DNA from 2 places in the Paenibacillus sp. F4 genome. Region 1 is predicted to be linked to the other one. Evidence: riboswitches for the same ligand, from Rfam matches in the RefSeq annotation. Region 1 holds a riboswitch; the other holds the start of a gene.

Region 1 (3,179 bases):
GGAGCTAACGGTGTTGGTAAATCGACACTCATGAACATTCTGACTGGAAAATTGCTTAAGGATGAGGGTAAAGTGGAATGGACTCCACGTGTACGTTACGGCTATCTGGATCAGCACACCAAGCTGACACCGGGCAAAACGGTACGTGATGTATTGAAAGACGCCTTTCTTCCTTTATTGGAATTGGAAAAGGAAATGATGCAGATTACTGACAAAATGGGGGATGCTTCTCCTGAAGAGTTGGAAGTGTTGCTGGAACAGATGGGTGAAATTCAGGAGCAACTGGATATGGGGGATTTTTACCTCATTGATGTGAAGGTTGAAGAAATGGCGAATGGACTAGGTCTGTCGGCCATAGGACTGGATCGGGATGTATCTGCACTTAGCGGCGGGCAACGAACAAAAGTGCTTCTTGCCAAGTTGCTGTTGGAAAAGCCGAATGTCCTGCTGTTGGATGAGCCTACCAACTATTTGGATGTAGAGCATATTGAATGGCTTACGCGCTATTTGAAGGATTATCCCTATGCTTTTATTCTTATTTCACATGATACTGAATTTATGAATCAGGTCGTTAATGTTATTTACCATCTTGAGTTTGCCAAGATGACTCGTTATTCAGCTAACTATGAAAAGTTTCTTGAAATGGCAGATTTGAACAAGGCTCAGCATATTGATGCTTATGAGAAGCAACAGGATTTTATTAAGAAACAGGAAGATTTTATTCAGCGTAATAAAGCGCGTGCCTCTACATCAGGCCGAGCAAAGAGCCGTGAAAAGCAGCTTGATCGGATTGAACGTATTGATAAGCCTGAAGAAGCCGCAAAACCAACCTTTCAATTCAAAGAAGCACGTGCAAGCGGAAAGACGGTATTTGAGGGTATTGATTTTGAGATTGGTTATACGCATGCCCTTTTGCCTAAAATGTCCATGACGATTGAACGTGGCGAAAAGATTGCAATTGTTGGCTACAACGGTGTCGGTAAATCAACATTGCTCAAAACCATATTGGGAAAAATTCCGCCAATCAGTGGAAAAACCTATCAAGGTGATTTTTTGCAACCCGCTTATTTTGAGCAGGAAGTAAAGGCGGAGAAAATTACACCGATTGACGATGTGTGGAATGAATTCCCGCATTTGAACCAACATGAAGTACGGGCGCATTTGGCGCGTTGCGGTTTGAAGAATGAGCATATCACGCGTCCGCTATCTGCGCTCAGTGGTGGAGAACAGGCTAAAGTCCGTCTTTGCAAACTGTTAATGCGTGAAAGCAACTGGGTACTGTTCGATGAGCCTACCAATCACTTGGATGTTAAAGCAAAGGATGAGCTGAAACGTGCCTTGAAGGAATACAAAGGGACCGTATTGCTTGTATCTCACGAACCGGACTTTTACGAGGATTGGGTAACCAAAACGTGGAATGTGGAAGAGTGGTCAAGTAAAGTTAACTAAAATCAACTAAATCCAGTTCTGCATATTTCACACGAAGTGGGGTTTGCAGAATTAGGAAAATATGCTAAGCTATCTTTAGCTTATACAATAAAATAGTCACACTAGGGGAGTCGCCCATGCGGCTGAGACGGAATAAATGGATTTCGGACCCTTTGCACCTGATCTGGGTTATGCCAGCGTAGGGAAGTGAGCGCCGTGCAAACAAGGCAACACCATCTTTATTTTGTTTGTGCGTGGGACGATACACGTATACGGATATCATGGTCCGTTCGATTATTGGACGTTCGTTAAACCACTTCCTTGGGGAAGTGGTTTTTTTGCGTTTCGTTCACTTTAAGTTGTTCGAGCTTCCGTAGACGGATTCACATACAATCCCCTTTCATTACTGCTGGTAGACGTGGCTGGTAAGCTTAGATCCTTTAATCCAATGTGAGGTGAAGACAAAATCGAATTACACGCAATTTCGATGGAAAAGGGCACTTTTGCACAAGCAGCCCAAGTGGCTGCTGTGATTTGTCCGTATGTTCATTATGTACACGCACGTTTAAAACATAATGGTGCCTCTGCATTGCTTTCTTTGACTCGCAGCATGGTGGAGCAGGAAGTTCCTTTGCAACAAATTGTAGTAAATGATCGTGTGGATGTAGCTTTACTTACTTTGGTTGGAGCCGTCCAGCTACCAGCTAATGGATTACCTGTTGTGGATGTGAAAAGCCTACTTTCAAAGGGTACACGCTGTGGAGTGTCTGTGCATTCCTTGGAGGAGGCGCAGAATGCCGAGCGGGCAGGTGCGGACTATGTACTTTATGGTCACGTATATGAGACCCATTGTAAGCCCGGTATTGTACCACGGGGTTTAGCTCAGCTTGAACATATTTGCAGGCTGTCGAACATTCCGGTGATTGCGCTGGGCGGCATACAACCGCACCATATCCCGGAGCTTTATAGGGCCGGAGCAAGCGGAATTGCGGTGATGTCTGGTATATGGGAGGCTGAGTCGCCCGTTGCAGCTGCGATGGAATATAGGCGAATGGCAGATCTTGTAGTTCACAGCCTGTAGCGAGAAAACGAGAGTAGAGGCAAGCTAAAAGCAGAATGGTTTATGGAGAGGAGATACGGAACAAATGCTAAAGATACACACAGAGGCAAGAGCGATAGGACATGCTGAATGCTTGGTCATAGGTGGAGGTGTTATCGGCAGTTCCATTGCTTATCATGTGGCCAAGGAGGGAAGAAGTACGATCATGCTGGAACGATTGATCCCGGGTGAGGGAGCCTCAGGAGCAGCGGTTGGAATGCTGGCAGCGGAAAGTGAAGAGTTCACCGACTCTGAGCTGGCACGATTTGCTCGCAGAAGTCGAGATGCATTCCCTGAGCTTGTCTGTGATCTGGAGCGTTTGTCGGGTATTTCGGTGGAATTCCGTACAGAAGGATTTGTGACCCCTTTCCGTACGGAAACTGAGGGCCAAAAACGTTGGAAAGCTGCTAAAACGCGAGAGGATGATTGTCCTATCTGGTGGGATGCGAGGGAATTGGCCCGACGAATTCCAGGTTTGGATGAACAAGCGATCGGGGCAATATATCGCTCAAAGGAGACACAAGTGGCTCCTGTCCAGCTTTGCCGTGCTTATGCAGGTGCTGCTGCGGTGCTGGGAGCAACGGTATGGTCTGGTACACAGGCAGAGCAACTGGTCATACAGGATGGTCGAGTTTGCGGTGTTCGAACAGAT
Region 2 (3,179 bases), on a different contig from region 1:
ACAAAGCATCATCCCGCTGCTGCGCCCGTGGATGACCCTTCGCCAGATCGGCAGCATGTGCCGCAATTTTGTAGGTAATGACACCCTCGCGGACATCATCCTTATTGGGCAGACCCAAATGCTCCTTAGGCGTAACATAGCACAGCATGGACGTCCCGAACCAACCGATCATCGCCGCCCCGATGGCTGAAGTAATATGATCATATCCGGGGGCAATATCCGTCGTGAGCGGTCCCAAGGTATAGAAAGGAGCTTCCTTACAAATCTCCATTTGTAAATCCACATTCTCTTTGATTTTATGCATAGGGACATGTCCTGGCCCTTCAATCATGACCTGAACATCATGCTTCCATGCGATTTGCGTTAGCTCGCCCAACGTTTCCAGCTCTGCAAACTGTGCTTCATCATTCGCATCATAGATACTACCTGGACGTAGACCATCCCCGAGAGAAAAGGCCACATCATAGGATTTCATAATTTCGCAGATTTCTTCAAAATGTGTATACAAAAAATTCTCCTGATGGTGCGCAAGGCACCAGGCTGCCATGATCGACCCGCCACGGGACACAATTCCCGTCATTCTATTCGCCGTCATCGGTATATACCGCAGCAATACACCCGCATGAATTGTAAAATAGTCCACTCCCTGCTCCGCCTGCTCAATCAGCGTATCGCGATACAGCTCCCACGTCAGCGCTTCTGCTTCACCGTTCACCTTTTCAAGTGCTTGATACAGCGGCACAGTCCCAATCGGTACAGGAGAATTCCGAATGATCCATTCACGTGTGGTATGGATATTACGGCCTGTGGACAGGTCCATAACCGTATCCGAGCCCCAACGCACAGCCCAAGTCATTTTCTCCACTTCCTCCTCGATGGAGGAGGTAACCGCAGAATTACCAATGTTCGCATTGATCTTCACGTGAAAATGACGCCCAATGACCATTGGCTCACTTTCCGGGTGATTGATATTCGAAGGCAAAATGGCTCGTCCAGCCGCCAACTCCTGCCGTACAAACTCAGGCTCCACCCCTTCGCGGATCGCCGCAAATTCCATTTCGGGCGTAATGATCCCTTGCCGCGCATAATGCATTTGTGTCACTGTACGACCTTGCGAAGCACGAAGCGGACGGTTGGTCACGCCGGGAAATTCAACTGTCTCCCGTTTCGAGCCAGGTTTCAGTCCATTGTCCTCCGGCTTGACGGTGCGTCCCTCGTAAGCCTCCACATCGCCCCGTTCCAGTGCCCAAGCTCGCCGTAATGGAGGCAGGCCCTGACGGATATCGACCTGATAGGCTTCGTCGGTCATGGGACCGCTCGTATCGTACACACGCAATGGCTCATGATGCTCCGTGCCCTGCGGCGTATGTGTAGGATGAAGAGCAATTTCGCGCTCTGGCACGGCAATATCCGGCCGCGAGCCTTGAATATATACCTTACGGCTTCCCGGAAAGGGTTTTACCCCACTGGCTTGCTCCCCGTTTGTCTTCTCTACCTCAACTTCTTTTGTTCCTTCTACTTCTGTCGGCTTCATTGTCCATTCCTCCCGTTTCGATGAAATGACACACCGATCCGGAACCATTCCCAGGGTGGCGCTGATCTATGCAAAAAAGCCGGTTCCCCAGGGAACCGGCTAATCTAACGAGGCAGCTATCCAGACAGTACGCATGTGGAATAATCCTATTCCAATGCGTCACCGTAGACAGCAGCCGCGTATACATTTCAATGGCCGATTACTTCCCTACGCTGGTATGATCCAGATCAGGTGCAAAGGGTCCGGAATCTTGCACGATTCCATCTCAGCCCGGCATTACAGGCTCCCCCAGTAACTGTGATACTTCTATTCACATGAGGCGGATATAACAGACATCCCGCCTTCCTTACCAGACTACTTTAAATTTATGGCTTTGGCAACCCTTTTAGGTTCCCTTTACCAAGGAGACGTTCCCCATCAAATCACTCTGCTTGCTTCAACTGTGTTCATTCTTGTTACGGAAGCATAAGCCCCATTTCCTTCGCCGCTTCGATCAAAATCGGAGCAAAGTCATGTAGCGTCTCGGGTGCAAGTCGACTGACCGGGCCAGATACAGATAAAGCCGCAGTGACCTGTCCCTTCCGGTTCACAATTGGCGCTGCCACAGCAGCAGCCCCTGGCTCCCGTTCTTCATAGCTGGTCGCATAGCCCTTCTCGCGAATGTCCTGTAGCTGGGCTTTATAGACCTCCGGGTCTACCGAGAGCGGCCATTCATCCCCGCTTAGCAGGGCTTCCAGCTCCTGCGGCGGCATAAAGGCCGCCAGCACCTTGCTGGAGGCCCCTACAGCCAGCGGCATACGCGCACCTACAGGCGCGACCCTGCGGATCGCCTGATTGCTCTGCACGGCTTGTATGCGAATACGCATACTGCCGTCCCGTAAGTACAAGCTGACCGTCTCCCCCAGACGGTCACGTAGTCCTTCCATTGCAGGCTGTAACAGCACTGCCGGCTCGTCACTTTGGGACAAATGCGTGGATAGCTCCCAAATGCGGAAGCCAAGTCGATATTTTTCCGTTTCGGCATTCCGAACGACAAAGCCCCGATCCTCCAACGTAGTCAGCAGCCGATGAACCGTGCTTTTATGTAGACCAATTTTGGAGGCAATCTCCGTCAGGCCAAGATCCGAATTTGCAGTAAAACACAGCAGTATATCAAGTGCACGCTCTACAGCGCGAACGGTTAATTTACGGTCTTCCATCTTGAACCGCTCCTCTTGTATCCATATTCGTTTCACACTATGAAACATGGTTACATAAATTATATAGAATAGTCGCGGCTACTGTAAACCGATGTTTTTGTGACAACCATATTACAGAACGAGAACAAACATCGACAATTCTTTGCATCATTTTTACTTTTCCGGTTCAGGCGTTGACTTTGGATAATCCCCATCATACGATAATAGGTATCTATACGGATCTACACTACTATTTTCAAGTGGAATTATACCTAAATTCTATGAAACGAAGATCAATTTTATATAAGGAGGCTCTTACATGATTTCGACATCCCAGCGCAACGCTCAGCTACAGACCGCTGTTCAGGAGCCGTCCACCCCACTCTTTAATCCCCGTCTGCTGCGGTTCAAGCACGTTGTGATTGCTCTGCTGCTGTCGGTCGTCTTTTTTCTGTTGTTTTGTTTTA

Evidence for each region. A riboswitch is a leader RNA that binds a small molecule or an ion and turns the genes downstream of it on or off. The one in region 1 is predicted to bind thiamine pyrophosphate.
Region 2: linked by a shared signal. The riboswitch ahead of thiC (phosphomethylpyrimidine synthase ThiC) and the one ahead of C1T21_RS17450 (thiamine phosphate synthase) in region 1 are both predicted to bind thiamine pyrophosphate.

Annotation. Positions count from the first base shown of each region.
Region 1 covers NZ_POVS01000015.1:100,131-103,309, forward strand. The annotation lists gene C1T21_RS17445 (ABC-F family ATP-binding cassette domain-containing protein) at 1-1,449, shown strand, start outside; TPP riboswitch at 1,543-1,651, shown strand; gene C1T21_RS17450 (thiamine phosphate synthase) at 1,916-2,509, shown strand; gene thiO (glycine oxidase ThiO) at 2,574-3,179, shown strand, end outside.
Region 2 covers NZ_POVS01000004.1:299,251-302,429, reverse strand. The annotation lists gene thiC (phosphomethylpyrimidine synthase ThiC) at 1-1,534, opposite strand, end outside; TPP riboswitch at 1,722-1,834, opposite strand; gene C1T21_RS02055 (IclR family transcriptional regulator) at 1,990-2,733, opposite strand; gene C1T21_RS02050 (alpha/beta hydrolase) at 3,032-3,179, shown strand, end outside.